Regions from separate parts of the Metabacillus sp. YM-086 genome, predicted to be linked through region 1. Evidence: riboswitches for the same ligand, from Rfam matches in the RefSeq annotation. Region 1 holds a riboswitch; the other holds the start of a gene.

Region 1 (8,272 bases):
TATCAGCAATGGTTGTGTTTGAGGATGGAAAGCCGGCAAAAAAATATTATCGTAAGTATAAAATTAAAGGCGTCAAAGGTCCTGATGATTATGAGTCTATGAGGGAAGTTGTCAGAAGACGCTATACAAGAGTTTTAAAAGAACAATTAGCATTACCTGACCTGATTATTATTGATGGTGGAAAAGGGCATTTGGCAGCTGCTCAAGATGTGCTAGAGAATGAGTTAGGGTTATCTATTCCTGTAGCCGGATTGGTGAAAGATGATAAACACCGAACTTCTGAGCTCATAATAGGTTCACCACCTGAATTTATAAAGCTAGAAAGAAACAGCCAGGAATTTTACCTGCTTCAAAGAATTCAGGATGAAGTCCACCGTTTTGCGATCACCTTTCATCGTCAACTTAGAGGAAAGAATGCCTTTCAATCTATTTTGGATGATATTCCAGGTGTTGGAGAACAAAGAAAAAAGATGCTCTTAAAACATTTTGGATCTGTTAAAAAAATGAAGGAAGCAAGTCTCGAAGATTTTAAAGAAGCTGGTATGCCGGAAAATATAGCAAAGCAAATAACGGATTATTTAAAAGAGGAAAATGGAAACTGATAGTCCATTATGTTTCCTTAACAAATAATCTCTTGCGCTTTTCTATAATGTTTGATAAGATTTTATTAATTTGATATTGATCGTTAGTTTGTAAATGATGGTAGAGGTGCGGTCATTAATAGTAACTAGTTTGAGGAAAGTGGATTCCAATGACAACTAGTGAAAGGAATGATTGCCGAAGTGATAAAAGCTCCATTACTTTTATCGCTGGTTTTACATTTAAGAGATGTAAAATTGTCAAGAAACACTATGTTCTTGGAGAGCTATCTCATTGTATAAGCGAATATAATTTTCGTTTAGTTAGCAATGGGATTTTATGTGCCCATTGCTTTTTTGTTGTTCTGCAATGTGATTTCTTATCTACTAACAAATGATCGATCATTGAAAAACAAATATGGAAGGTGAGATATCATTGGGTATTATTGTTCAAAAATTCGGCGGAACGTCAGTGGGTTCAGTAGAAAGAATTCAAAATGTTGCGAATCGTGTTATACAAGAAAAAGATGCAGGTAACGATGTGGTTGTTGTTGTTTCTGCAATGGGAAAATCGACTGATCAGCTTGTTGATTTAGCAGGGCAACTCACTTCTAAGCCGAGCAAGCGTGAAATGGATATGCTTCTTACAACTGGTGAGCAAATAACCATTTCCCTTCTATCAATGGCCCTAATAGAAAAAGGGTATGATGCCATTTCATTTACTGGCTGGCAGGCAGGGATTGAAACGGAGTCAACACATGGAAATGCAAGAATTACGAATATAAATCCTCAAAAAATTAATAAAGAGCTAGAGAAGGGAAAAGTTGTCGTTGTTGCCGGATTCCAAGGGGTAGCGGTAGAAGGTCAGATTACTACATTAGGTAGAGGTGGATCTGATACGACAGCAGTAGCCATAGCTGCAGCACTGAAAGCAGACAAGTGTGACATTTACACTGACGTTACTGGAGTCTTTACAACAGACCCTCGATTTGTAAAGGAAGCAAGAAAACTAGAATCGATATCATACGATGAAATGTTAGAATTAGCAAATTTAGGAGCTGGTGTTTTGCATCCAAGAGCAGTAGAGTTTGCGAAAAATTATAACATCCCATTAGAGGTTCGTTCTAGTATGGAAAATGAGCGGGGCACAATTATTGAGGAGGAAGCGGAAATGGAACAAAACTTAATTGTTAGAGGAATTGCATTTGAAGATCAAGTAACAAGAGTATCAGTGTTAGGGTTGCCTAATGAATTAACAACATTATCAACTATTTTTTCAACATTAGCGAAAAATGGGCTAAATGTGGACATTATTATTCAGAATACAACAACTGATAACAAAACTTCTATTTCTTTTTCAGTTAAAACAAGTGATCTTGAAGATACTATTCGTGTATTGGAGCAGTATAAAGAAGAGTTAGGTTATGAACGCGTTGAATCTGAATCCGGATTGGCAAAAGTCTCTATTGTAGGTTCAGGAATGGTTTCAAACCCTGGTGTAGCTGCAGAGATGTTTGATGTATTAGCAAAACAAGGTATAGAAGTGAAGATGGTTAGTACATCTGAAATTAAAGTTTCAACGGTTATTTCTCAAGCGCATATGGTATCTGCTGTTGATACGTTGCACAATGCGTTTGAGCTCTCAAAACCTGCTGCAACCGTGTAATTCAGAATAAAGAGGGGAGATTGCCCCTCTTATTCTATTATTAATCATCTTTGGCTTCTTTTACCTAACGGTGCATCATCAAGAATGTCTTTGCTATCCCACTTTACAGTAAACACAACTTTGTTTGCGCGCTTCTTTAGTTGCTCATATGTCTCAGTTATATGCTTGTTCATCATCTGAAGTTGTTCAGCTATAAATCCTGCTTCTAACTGAAACGTATATTCATTACTTTTAGAAAAACGAATGGAAATTAGTTCTCCACTCAGCTCAAATTCCATTTCATTTTTTTTATTATGTAGCAAAGTAAGCTGTCCCCATCCTGCTGCTTGAAAAAAATCAGAGAGTTCTTCAATAGAGGATACAGGATATTTTCGTGCTAACCCTTTACCTGCCCAATAGAGCATTTGCTGGTAGTCTTGGCCGAGAATATCAGGGATTAAAACTTCCCTGAGTAGTTCCAGTCCAAATGCAGGCATTTGGATATTTTCTAATTTGTCCTTATCAAGTCTTGCGGATTGTTTGTTCACGGTATTCCCCTCTTTCTATTTCATATTATATATCAACATCCAAGGTGAAAAACATGAAATATTAAGGAAAATTATGAACGACGTAAGTTAGAACTAGTAATGAGTCTGAAATTTCCAGAATAGGATGCTAAAGTAGGTTGTTTTAAAATAAGGTATACTGATAAAATAAAATTACATGTAATTAGTATTTGTCGAAAAATTATAATTTATGAACACGTTTTCTTGACGCTCTTTCTTTAAGGGAGTAAAATGTACTTGTTGCATTTACCTACTTTTAAACTAGCATGAAAGATTACTAGACTGCTAGTTTATATTCGTAAATTTTACTGACTGTAATGTAGACCACTATTACATTTGGTAAACTTTATTAGGAAACAAATTAGTTTTAAAAAAGTGAGCGCATTATTGATACTAGGGGGTAAGTTTTATGGCTGGAAACCGAGAGTTTATTAATCGTAGACTGCACTCATTACTTGGAGTAATTCCGGTAGGGATCTTTTTGATTCAGCATCTAATCGTCAACCATTTTGCCACAAGAGGTGCAGAAGCATTTAACAATGCAGCACACTTTATGGAAATGTTGCCATTTAGGTATGTGCTTGAGATTGTAATTATTTTCCTTCCACTTTTATACCATGCGATTTACGGAGTTTATATTGCATTTACAGCAAAAAACAATGTAAGTAACTATGGTTATCTTCGAAATTGGTTATTCATGCTACAGCGTGTAACAGGAATTATTACCTTTATTTTTATCGCTTGGCATGTATGGGAAACGAGAATTGCTGCTGCGCTTGGAGCAGAAGTAAACTATGACATGATGGCTTCTATCTTAAGTAGTCCTTTTATGCTTGTATTCTACTTAATTGGTGTTATTTCAACCGTGTTCCATTTTGCTAATGGTTTATGGTCATTTGGAGTTAGTTGGGGAATCACAGTTACTCCTCGCTCACAAGTAATCTCTACTTATGTCACGCTCGGTATCTTCTTAGCGTTATCATACGTGGGTGTTCGAGCAATCTTTGCATTCGTCTAATCCAGCAATAGCTATTAAAGGGAGTGGGCTTAATGAGTAAAAGTAAAATTATCGTTGTCGGAGGCGGTTTAGCTGGTTTAATGGCTACTATAAAAGCTGCTGAAGCCGGCGTTCAAGTAGATTTATTTTCATTAGTACCTGTTAAAAGATCGCACTCAGTGTGTGCACAGGGTGGGATTAACGGGGCTGTAAATACAAAAGGTGAAGGTGATTCACCTTGGGAGCATTTTGATGACACTGTTTATGGTGGGGATTTCTTAGCAAATCAACCACCTGTTAAAGCAATGGCTGAAGCAGCACCTGGAATTATACACTTATTAGACCGAATGGGTGTAATGTTCAACCGTACTCCAGAAGGATTACTAGATTTCAGACGTTTTGGTGGTACACAACACCACCGTACAGCTTTTGCTGGAGCAACGACTGGTCAACAGTTACTATATGCTTTAGATGAGCAAGTAAGACGTCATGAGGTAGCGGGTCTTGTAACAAAATATGAAGGATGGGAATTCTTAGGTGCGGTTATTGATGATGATCGAGTTTGTCGTGGGGTTACTGCACAAAACTTAACATCTATGCAAATTGAATCGTTCCGGGCAGATGCTGTGATTATGGCAACTGGTGGCCCAGGAATTATTTTCGGGAAATCAACTAACTCGGTTATCAATACTGGATCTGCAGCATCGATTGTTTATCAGCAAGGTGTTCATTATGCAAATGGAGAATTTATTCAAATTCACCCGACCGCAATTCCAGGAGATGATAAACTTCGCCTAATGAGTGAATCTGCTCGTGGGGAAGGTGGACGAGTTTGGACATATAAAGATGGGAAACCTTGGTACTTCCTTGAAGAAAAGTATCCAGCTTATGGAAACCTTGTACCTCGTGATATTGCAACACGTGAAATCTTTGATGTTTGCGTAGAGCAAAAGCTTGGAATCAATGGTGAAAACATGGTTTACCTTGATTTATCACACAAAGATCCAAAAGAACTTGATATTAAACTAGGTGGTATTATTGAAATCTATGAAAAATTCATGGGTGATGATCCACGTAAAGTTCCAATGAAAATCTTCCCTGCAGTTCATTATTCAATGGGTGGATTATGGGTTGATTATGACCAAATGACGAATATCCCAGGTTTATTTGCAGCAGGTGAGTGTGATTACTCTATGCACGGTGCAAACCGTCTTGGTGCAAACTCATTACTTTCTGCAATCTATGGTGGTATGGTAGCGGGTCCTAATGCTGTTAAGTACATTAATGGACTTGAGAAGAGTGCTGAAGATCTTTCTTCTAGTGTGTTTGAGAGTCATGTAAAACAGGAAGAAGATAAATGGAATAATATCATGAGCTTAGATGGTACTGAAAATGCTTATGTTCTTCATAAGGAATTAGGAGAATGGATGACAGATAACGTTACCGTTGTAAGACATAATGATAAGCTTCTAAAAACAGATGAGAAGATTCAGGAACTTATTGAACGTTTTGATAACATCAATATTAATGATACTGCTAAATGGAGTAACCAAGGTGCTGCGTTTACACGTCAGTTAAAGAATATGCTTCAGTTATCACGTGTTGTAACATTAGGTGCTTACAACCGTAATGAAAGTCGTGGAGCACATTATAAACCTGAATTCCCAGATCGAAATGACGAGGAATTCTTAAAAACAACGATGGCAACATATGCAGGTGACCGTACTGCCCCTAAATTCCACTATGAAGATGTGGATGTATCATTAATTAAACCACGTAAACGTGATTATTCTAAAAGCAAAAAGGGGGATAACTAATGAGTGAAAATAGAGTAGTTCAGTTTATTATTACCCGACAAGAATCACCAGAAGCAGCCCCTTATCAGGAAAAGTTCGAAATACCTTATCGCCCGAATATGAATGTTATATCGGCGTTAATGGAAATTCGACGTAATCCAGTAAATGTTGAGGGGAAACAAACAACGCCAATTAACTGGGATATGAACTGTTTAGAAGAAGTATGTGGTGCGTGTTCAATGGTGATCAATGGAAAGCCTCGACAATCTTGTACAGCTCTAGTTGATCAGCTTGAACAACCGATTAGACTTGAACCAATGCGTACGTTCCCGGTTGTTCGCGATTTACAGGTTGATCGTAAACGTATGTTTGACTCACTTAAAAAAGTTAAGGCTTGGATTCCGATTGATGGAACTTACGATTTAGGTCCTGGACCACGTATGCCAGAGAAAAAGCGTCAATGGGCTTATGAGCTATCAAAATGTATGACTTGTGGAGTATGCTTAGAAGCTTGCCCTAACGTGAATAGTAAATCAAACTTCATTGGTCCTGCTCCACTATCACAAGTTCGTTTATTCAATGCTCATCCTACTGGTGAAATGAATAAGTCTGAGCGTCTTGAAGCGATTATGGGAGACGGTGGATTAGCAAACTGTGGTAACTCACAAAACTGTGTGCAATCTTGTCCAAAGGGTATTCCTTTAACAACATCGATTGCAGCATTAAATCGTGATACAGCATTTCAATCATTCCGTAATTTCTTTGGTAGTGACCAAGGATAACAGTAAAAAGGGACTGACTTTCATGTCAGTTCCTTTTTTATTTATAGACAAATGAAAGGAAGAGAATGATGAAGAAAATACCGTATATAGAAAGCTTTGATTCAGCTTATAAAGAGAGCTTTAGCTTTTCACATCCAATAAAAATTCGATTTTCTGAAACAGATATGTTTGGACATATGAACAATACGGCTCCTTTTACATACTTTGAAGAAGGAAGGATAGAATTCTTCAAAAAAACTGGGATGATGCAGAAATGGTTACAAGCAAATGGCGAAAGTATTCCTGTTGTTGCAGATTTGCAATGTGATTTTTTACATCAAGCTTACTTTGATGACAAGATAAATCTTTTTGTCAAGATAAACCGTATAGGCACATCTTCGGTTGATTTGCATTACTTAGGAGTAAACGATCATAGGGAGAGTATTTTTGTAGGCCGAGGAACAATTGTACAGATCTCACAACGAACAGGAAAGAGTGTTCCATGGTCTGAAGAAGATAAAAAATGTTTAACAGCATATGAAACAATAAAGAATTAATAAAATGGACGCAGTTAAACATCTTTTCCGTTCTGAATCTGTCACAGTCCCCCTCGGTTACACATAGTATATGTTGACTAAATATATACCCATCCGTTAGATCAGCTCTCACCTTAGCAAGGAGGGTTACAATACTTGAAAGAGAAAGAGTTTCAATCAAAGCCACTACTCACGAAAAGAGAGAGAGAAGTATTCGAATTGTTAGTTCAAGATAAAACGACGAAAGAGATTGCTAGTGAGCTCTTTATAAGTGAAAAAACGGTTCGAAATCATATCTCAAATGCGATGCAAAAGCTTGGTGTTAAGGGACGCTCTCAAGCGGTTGTTGAGCTCCTTCGAATGGGTGAACTCGAGCTCTAACCAATACCGGCTATCCTTTTCATAAAGGGAGCCGGTTATTACTTTATACAGAATGATTTTAAATTTATATATAGAATTTGTTGAAAAATATGTAACTTGCAATTTATTAAAAAAACAGGGAAAATAACATTGATATAAAAAGATAACATTATAATGGTTTAGAGAGGGTTAAAGTTGAGCATAAATCAAGGAATTGATAAAACACAAACTGTATCTGATCTTGAAAAGGCACTTCGTCATATATCAGGAATTATTAAACAAAAAGGTCGAGAAATTTTAAATGACTATCATATAACACCACCTCAGTTTGTTGCCTTACAATGGTTATGGGAAAATGGTGACTTAACAATTGGAGAGCTTTCTAATAAAATGTTTTTAGCATGTAGTACGACAACCGATTTAGTGGATCGTATGGAAAAGAACCAATTGGTTATCAGAGTAAAAGATACTCATGACAGAAGAATTGTAAGAATACACTTATTAGCAGAGGGCGAGCGGATTATTGAGGAAGTTATTCAAAAAAGACAAAATTATTTAAGAGATATGCTGGTTAACTTTGAAGAAGAAGAATTAGTAATACTTGAAAAATCGTTAATAAAACTACAACAAGAAATGAGTTAAGAATGAGGCGATGATTTGAAAAGACCAATCGGTGTCATTGATTCTGGCGTAGGTGGGTTAACTGTCGCAAAAGAAATCATGAGACAATTACCAAAAGAAGAAATCATCTATTTAGGTGATACAGCACGTTGTCCATATGGACCAAGACCGGCTGAAGAAGTACGCAGGTTTACCTGGGAAATGACAAATTATCTGTTAGAAAACCACCATATAAAAATGCTGGTTATTGCTTGTAATACAGCAACAGCCATTGCTCTAGAGGAAATTCAAGAAAACGTGGATATTCCCGTAATAGGTGTTATTTTTCCAGGGGCAAGAACAGCTGTAAAAGTAACAAAAAATGATCATATCGGGGTTATCGGTACAATTAATACCATTCAAAGTGCTGCAT
Region 2 (8,272 bases), on a different contig from region 1:
CGAATGGTTTTTGATGGGATTGAAGTAAACATGGAAACGTTAGAGGATGGCAAAGATCATGTGAAAGAAATAGTTGTTAATGGCAAACCCATTTCGCCTGAAAGAATTTATGCTGTTGCGACGATCGATATGTTTACTCTCGGTCCACTATATCCTGAAATCGGTCATGCCGAGAAAAAAGTGTTTTTTATGCCTGAATTATTGAGAGATTTATTAGCTTGGAAGTTAGGTGAAAAATCTAGAATTGAATAGGCACATATCTACACGTATCCTTTCTTAATTCATAAGAATATATCAAGAAAGGAGTGTAGATACACAATGGTTACAATGACTCCAGTTGTTATAGAAGGAAAGCAGTTCACAGCGATTACAGTTGCGTTGCCTAAAACAAATTTTATGGCAGTTACAAACGATAAAGGATATATCATGTGCGGAGCACTTGATGTTGCATTATTAAATGAAAAGCTTAAAGACCGAGGAATTATTGCTGGTCGTGCTGTTGGTGTCCGTACAATTGATCAATTACTCGAAGCGCCACTGGAATCTGTCACATATGAAGCAGAAAAACTGGGAATCACTGTGGGAACAACAGGAAAAGATGCTTTACTAAAAATGGCTTAAGTAAGAAGCAAGCCTGTATTGTCCTAAAACAATAAAAAGTTTAGAATGAATAAAAAAGTAAGCGTACATCCCTCCTGTCATGCATAAACATAGCTTGTAAAGGAGGGATTTGTTTTGGCTAAGTTTCGCGGTCGACGCCCGCGCAAAGGGCCTTTACCTTTTCGATATGTACTGTTGTTAACACTTGTTATATTTACGTTTCTGACAGCCAGTAGTTTTTGGTATGTAGATAGCAAAGTAGAGCCAGCTATTATGGATATCGCAAAGCTAGAAGCTTCTTCCATTGCAACAACGATTATTCATGAAGCTGTAAAGGAAGAAACAGAGAAAGATCAAGAAAACCTTGTTATAATAGATAAGGATAACAACGGCAATACAAACACAATCCGATTTAATTCAGCAGTTGTTCGAGCAGAATTAGATCGAATTACTGATAACATCACAAGGAAATTAACCGAAATTGAAAAAGGAAATTTTCATACAACAGACAATCAGGAAATGGAATTAGATGATGGAATTGTTTATTCGATTCCGCTGGGGCAAATAACGGATAATGCAATTTTAAGTACTATAGGTCCAGATATTCCAGTTCGTTTTTACTTAATAGGTGATGTACATACCGATATAAAAAGAACATTAAAGGAATATGGAATTAACAGTGCTGTTCATGAAATATCTGTTATTGTGGAAGTAACTGTCCAGGTTGTTATCCCCTTCTCAACAAAGCCTGTTACGATTACTAATACAATTCCTATTGTTGACATTGCAGCTCACGGTGATGTACCGCAGTATTATAATAATGGAAGCGGAGAAAATGCACCTGCCATTGAATTACCAGCAATTCCATAGTTGTCATATGACTACTATTTTGCTAAACTATTGAAAGTTAATTAAATATTGACCTACATCACCTTATCTCATGATGAGGTAGAGGCGCAGAAACCAAGAGTACAATATGTGAGAATGACAACGATGAACGTATTGAAAAGGGGTTTTTGCCGAAGTGAATGCTGGCTAGTCAGGCTGCATTTGCTGGTATTACGTTGAATAAAGGTAATACTGTCATTATAGAAAACTATAATGGAGGGCTACTGATCGAGATGGAGGATAACATAACATTATTCAAATAAGAGTAATGATAGTTATTTTCTATCGTTACTCTTTTTCTATGCACTTTTTTAGGGTGCATTGTTCCTTACAATCAGTATAAGCCCTTCCAATAATAAAAACAGGGAGGCATTTTACATCATGTCAGGCACTATTTTTTCAATTATTCCCCCGATAATCGCCATCTTAATGGTTATCTTAACAAGGAGAGTTTTGTTATCTCTAGGCGTGGGGATTGTATCAGCAGCGTTATTACTAAAGGATTTTTCAATCGCAGATTCCGGGATGGTCATAATAAATGCTGTTAAAGGTATTTTCATTTCTGAAGGTGAATTAAACACTTGGAATGTTTATATCATATTATTCTTGTTAATCTTAGGAATTGTTACAGCACTTATTTCTATCTCAGGCGGGAGTCGTGCTTTTGGTGAGTGGGCACAAAAGCGTGTAAAAACTCGAACAGGAGCTCAATTTACAGCAGCAATATTAGGAATACTCATTTTCATTGATGATTATTTTAATGCACTTGCCGTTGGACAAGTTAGTCGTCCGATTACTGATCGTCAAAAGGTTTCACGGGCTAAACTTGCTTATATTATTGATTCAACATCAGCACCAGTTTGTGTTGTTTCACCAATTTCAAGCTGGGGAGCATATATCATTGCAATGATTGCGACAATTTTAACTACTCATGGTGTTACTGAGTTTACACCGCTTGGCGCATTTATGACAATGATTCCGATGAACTACTATGTTTTTGCTGCATTGGTTCTTGTGTTTGCAGTAGCTTATTTCAATATTAATATTGGCAGCATGAAAGTTCATGAAGATCGTGCGATTCAAACTGGACAAGTAGTTGATCCTTCCAAAGAAGCATTGGGTGAAATTAAAGAAGATTTACCAACAAGTGATAAAGGCACGATTGGTAACCTTGTTTGGCCTATTCTTTCTTTAATTATTGGTACAGTGGCATCGATGCTTTATACGGGTTATTCAGCAATTGAAGACAAATCAGCTGTAGATATTTTTGCAATCTTTGAAAATACAGATGTTTCAGCATCGCTATTATATGGCGGACTATTTGGACTAGCAATCACCATCATATTATTTTTTAGTAGAGGAATTAATGGACGTTATTTGCCCCTTGCAATCATTGAAGGTGTTAAATCAATGCTACCAGCTATCTACATCCTGTTATTTGCGTGGGTTATTGTAGATTTGATCGGTCAATTAAGTACAGGGGAATATTTAGCGGGAATTGTTGAAAAATCTAACCTTAACTTATCGTATCTTCCAGTCGTAATGTTTATATTGGCAGCATTCATGGCGTTTGCAACTGGTACTTCTTGGGGAACTTTTGGAATCATGTTACCAATTGCAGGTGAAATTACAGCAGCTACTGATATTAACATGTTGCTTGCGGCTATGGCAGCAGTTCTTGCAGGTTCTGTATTAGGTGATCATTGTTCACCAATTTCTGATACGACAATACTATCCTCTACAGGAGCAGGAAGTCATCACATTGATCACGTATTGACTCAGTTACCTTACGCCTTAATTGGTGGAGGCGTTGCTACAATCGGTTATCTTGTTTTAGGTTTTACGGGTAGTAGTTTAGTTGGTTTACTTACAATATCTATCTTATTAGTAGGGTTTATTTTCATTTTTGCAAAAAGAGCAAAAGCAGTATAAAAAGGAAGGCGATTCGCCTTTCTTTTTTTTTCATTTCTTTGTAATGTTATTCCTTGAATAGTAATATCTATTTTTTATTAATATAAGGTAGGGTCGAAAGATACTGAATATTTAGAAGTTAAAAAATATTTATGGTGACTATTTCATTTTACAACTTTTAAGAATTAAAGAGTTAAAGGGAAAATCTGTCTTTGTTTGAAAATGTATAAAGTATTTCCATATTCTATTTAATAGAATCTAAAATTTCTGAAAATATCATCTTAAAATAGTATTTTTTAAAAATTTTTTATAGACATAGGCATAATGTCCGATTATACTATGTATAGATTATAATAAATAATCAGAAAATTATATAATTTCTAATTGTTTCCACATTTAAGTGAGAGATGAGAAGAGGAGGAAAATATTATGGAAAATCGCCCACAGTGGGGGACAAGGGCTGGCTTTATTCTAGCAGCTGTTGGTTCTGCAGTAGGTTTAGGAAATATCTGGAGATTTCCGGCAACAGCATATGAAAATGGAGGAGGAGCATTTTTCTTACCATATCTATTTGCTTTGTTAACAGCTGGTATCCCATTACTAGTAATGGAGTTTACACTAGGACATAAATATCGTGGATCTGCTCCTACAACTTTCGGTAAAGTTGGTAAGGGAAGTTCATGGTTGGGCTGGTGGCAGGTTGCTATCGCATTTGTTATTTCATGTTACTATCCAGTTATTATCGCTTGGGCTTCATCTTATTCTGTTTTTGCATTTAACCAAAATTGGGGTACTGATACAGAAGGATTCTTATTCGGTGAGTACCTACAACTAGCAGAAAAGCCTGGTCAATTTGGTGGGCTAGTACCAGGGGTTTTAATTCCACTTATCTTAGTTTGGATTGTTACTTTAGGCGTTTTATTTGCGGGTGTTAAAAAAGGTATTGAAGCAGCTAATAAAGTATTTATTCCAGTTTTAGTTATTATGTTTACTATTATCGTTATTCGCGCTTTAACACTTGATGGAGCTGCTCAAGGATTAGATGCGTTCTTCAAACCAGATTGGAGTAAAATCCTAGATGGTAAAGTATGGGTTGCGGCTTACGGACAGATCTTCTTTAGTTTATCGATTGCATTTGCTATTATGATTACTTATTCAAGTTATCTTCCTAAAAAATCTGATATTACAAACAATGCTTTTATTACTGGTTTCGGAAACTCAGCATTCGAAGTTCTTGCTGGTATTGGAGTATTTAGTGCATTAGGATTTATGGCAGCACAGCAAGGAGTTCCTGTAGCAGAAGTAGTTTCTTCTGGTGTTGGTCTAGCATTTGTTGTATTCCCACAAATTATTAATGAATTCCCTGCTTTTAATGGATTATTTGGGTTCCTATTCTTTGGTTCATTAATATTAGCAGGTTTAACATCCTTGATTTCCATTACAGAAACATATGTTGCAGGTATTCAAGAGAAGTTTAAAGTATCTCGTACAAAGGCTGTTGCAATTGGTGGTGGGTTAGCTGCTGTTATCTCATTACTATTCGCTACAAGAGGTGGTCTATATTTCCTAGATTCAGTTGACTACTTCATTAATACATTTGGTATTACATTAGCTGGTTTCATTGAAGTAATTGCAATTGCATGGTTTGCAAAGGAATTAAAGAATATTCAAAAGCATGCTAATGAGCTGTCAGACATTCAATTAGGTACTTGGTGGAGAGTATGCTTAGGTTTTATCACTCCAATCGTACTAGGATATATGATGTTCGATAACTTAAGAACAAACTTAACAAGCGAATATGGTGACTACCCTCGTGAATTCCTCTTTAATTGGGGTTGGACGGTAGCTATTGGAGCAGTCTTAGTTGGAGTACTGTTCTCGGTAACAAATAAAAAGCAAAATGAATCAACAACTTCAAAGAATAAGGAGGTTTCTCAATAATGAGTACATCTGCTATTGCAATGATGGTAATCGGTATTGTAGTCGTTTGGGGAGGCCTTGCGGCAAGTATTACAAATGCTGTAATTAAAGCAAAACAAAAATAAATGAGAAGAGGCTGAGAAAATCAGCCTCTTTTTTGTACATTTCGGGAAGTGACAGGCACGCCCCGAGTTTTGTCGATACTATTTTCTTTTTCGGTCAGCTCGTTCCCAAGATTTCAGGTGAGGATACGGATCAAATGACCATTCGGTTCGACCGTTATCTTTATAAAGGCCATAGTGTAGATGTGGTGGGAATTTTCCTGCGGTACCAGGAGGACCATATCCAGAGCTTCCTACTGATCCAATTAATTGACCTGGCTCTACAACTTGTCCTGTTTGGAGGCCATCTGCAAAACCATTTAAATGGGCAAAATAATGGTACGTATTGTCGATATCGCGTATTCCTACTCTCCAACCACCATATCGATTCCACCCCTTCATCTCAACAACTCCGTAACAAGTTGCTCTTACTGGAACCCCGTAATTTGCAAAAATGTCGGTTCCCTCATGGATTCTTCTGCCACCCCAGCCGCGGGCATCTCCCCACGTATTTTTGTAACTATAGTTATGTTGTAGAGGGACAGGGAATGCATGCTTATCTAAATCCAAGTGGCCATATTTTTTATATAATTTCATATGACCTAAAATGAGTCCAACTGTTTTATCACGTTGATAATAATCCCATAAGCCAATCTTTAAATTTTCCAAATCTGATCCATATGATTGTAAATAATGCGCAAAAGAATAGAGGATGTCCTCGTCATTTGTTGGATCGGCAACCTGATCTCCATTACCATCCTCTCCAATTCCACCAAATAAACCTATGCTTCTAGGATTGGTATCCTGCATATTTGGATTGAGGGGCCCTGCCCATACTTCGGGTTTGACATAAATTTCAATGGACCCGTTAGCTTTGGGAATGTCTTTTCTAGAATGACGGACATTTCTTTCATATTGATCAATTGCAGCTAACACATACCAAGGTATGTTCGTTAATGTTTCTACTTTTGTATATAAGCTCATTAGCTTTTCATATTCTTTTTCTTGGTCGGTTTTTTCAGCAGCATTGGCAACTTGATGTGCTGAAACAGAGATCATTATGAAGAAGATGATCATAAAGGAAAGTACTTTTTGCACAGTAATGAGCTCCTTTCATTTGTTCCAAATTGAATCACACCTTCACTGGCAGTGGTACCTGGTTTCAATGTAAAAGGTAATACTGCCAGTAAAAGTCCAATCCTTGTCAATAACTGCCCATGGAAGTATCTTTTTATAGTTTGGTTTTCAATTTGTATTTCATTAATAGAAAATGTTAGAAATTACATACAGTCCTTTTCCTTGTCCGACTCGTTTCCTTATGTTAAAGTGGAAACGTATATTGAAATAGTTAGATTAGTGGACAACGATAAATAGATTACATAATGGAGATGAATCAGATGGCGAAAAAGGAAGAATATCTACGTAAGCCAGAATGGTTAAAAATAAAATTAAACACGAACGAGAACTATACAGATCTAAAAAAGCTGATGAGAGAGCAAAACCTACACACTGTCTGTGAAGAGGCTAGATGTCCAAATATTCATGAATGTTGGGCTGTTCGTCGTACAGCTACGTTTATGATTTTAGGTGCTGTATGTACTCGTGCATGCCGATTCTGTGCCGTTAAAACAGGACTTCCTACTGAATTAGACCTAGCAGAACCAGAACGCGTAGCAGACTCGGTTGCTCTTATGAATCTTAAACATGCAGTTGTAACTGCTGTAGCTCGTGATGACCTAAAAGATGGTGGAGCACAAGTATTTGCTGAAACAGTTCGTGCGATTCGACGCAAAAGTCCGTTTACAACAATTGAAGTGCTACCTTCAGATATGGGTGGCGTTTATGAGAATCTTAAGATGTTAATGGATGCAAAACCTGATATCCTTAACCATAATATTGAAACAGTTCGTGAGCTAACACCTAGAGTTCGTGCTCGTGCGAAATATGATCGTTCTTTAGAATTTTTACAACGGGCTAAAGAAATGCAACCTGAAATTCCAACTAAATCAAGTATCATGATTGGTCTTGGAGAAACAAAAGAGCAAATCATTGAAACAATGGATGATTTACGTGCTCATGATGTGGATATTATGACAATTGGTCAATATCTACAACCAACGAAAAAACACCTTAAAGTTCAAAAATATTATCATCCAGATGAATTTGCTGAACTTCGTGAAATTGCATTGAGTAAAGGCTTTAGCCACTGTGAAGCTGGTCCGCTTGTTCGTTCATCCTATCATGCAGATGAACAAGTAAATTCTGCAGCTAAGCAGAAACAAGCACAGGCTTAATAACGTGGAAAAATGGAACTGTCAAATGACAGTTCCATTTATCTTTATTGCATTTTTTCCTTCTCGTAACGGGATTTTTCATAATCATCCTTCATATCATCATCGATATCTTCATTCATTTCTCCATAGCCTTCTCCATTAGCATTTTCGCCATTATTTAAAGCACGGCCTTGAGGAGACTCAAGCATCTTGTTTATTGTATCTGTTAAGATTTCATCAATATCTCGACTTGTTGAATCAAGTGGACTATACGCTTGGATTTGCTGAATCATATTTGGATTATCAGAAACGTACACGTGATAATAACGCGGTATAACTGATAAAGCTGTTTTCTTTACTTGATCGGCTGTTTCAAAACGATTATCTGAATCTGTTTCATAAGCGACTAACACTTCTTCATCTGTAACTAATGTTGCAACATCATTTACGTTAGGAAGCTGGACACTTAAGCTGCTAATCGAATTGGCAACAGCTTCTCGGTCCATTCCAGGTGTAGGAGTATAGGCTATATCTTGAGGAATGCCACTTTTTTGATGTCGAACAAATCCAAAGTTTGCT

What was found. A riboswitch is a leader RNA that binds a small molecule or an ion and turns the genes downstream of it on or off. The one in region 1 is predicted to bind lysine.
Region 2: another riboswitch for lysine. It lies ahead of ACEWK1_RS17320 (Na+/H+ antiporter NhaC family protein); the one in region 1 lies ahead of ACEWK1_RS22820 (aspartate kinase).

Annotation. Positions count from the first base shown of each region.
Region 1 is NZ_JBLUOI010000077.1:1,431-9,702, forward strand. It holds gene uvrC (excinuclease ABC subunit UvrC) at 1-602, shown strand, start outside; lysine riboswitch at 696-876, shown strand; gene ACEWK1_RS22820 (aspartate kinase) at 1,015-2,244, shown strand; gene ACEWK1_RS22825 (YslB family protein) at 2,289-2,720, opposite strand; gene ACEWK1_RS22830 (succinate dehydrogenase cytochrome b558 subunit) at 3,199-3,807, shown strand; gene sdhA (succinate dehydrogenase flavoprotein subunit) at 3,840-5,603, shown strand; gene sdhB (succinate dehydrogenase iron-sulfur subunit) at 5,603-6,364, shown strand; gene ACEWK1_RS22845 (acyl-CoA thioesterase) at 6,433-6,900, shown strand; gene gerE (spore germination transcription factor GerE) at 7,036-7,260, shown strand; gene ACEWK1_RS22855 (MarR family winged helix-turn-helix transcriptional regulator) at 7,441-7,881, shown strand; gene racE (glutamate racemase) at 7,897-8,272, shown strand, end outside.
Region 2 is NZ_JBLUOI010000043.1:16,173-24,444, reverse strand. It holds gene ACEWK1_RS17335 (bifunctional metallophosphatase/5'-nucleotidase) at 1-252, shown strand, start outside; gene ACEWK1_RS17330 (YunC family protein) at 319-621, shown strand; gene yunB (sporulation protein YunB) at 736-1,470, shown strand; lysine riboswitch at 1,542-1,720, shown strand; gene ACEWK1_RS17320 (Na+/H+ antiporter NhaC family protein) at 1,870-3,420, shown strand; gene ACEWK1_RS17315 (sodium-dependent transporter) at 3,829-5,340, shown strand; gene ACEWK1_RS17310 (methionine/alanine import family NSS transporter small subunit) at 5,340-5,444, shown strand; gene ACEWK1_RS17305 (M23 family metallopeptidase) at 5,523-6,497, opposite strand; gene lipA (lipoyl synthase) at 6,803-7,714, shown strand; gene ACEWK1_RS17295 (YhcN/YlaJ family sporulation lipoprotein) at 7,759-8,272, opposite strand, start outside.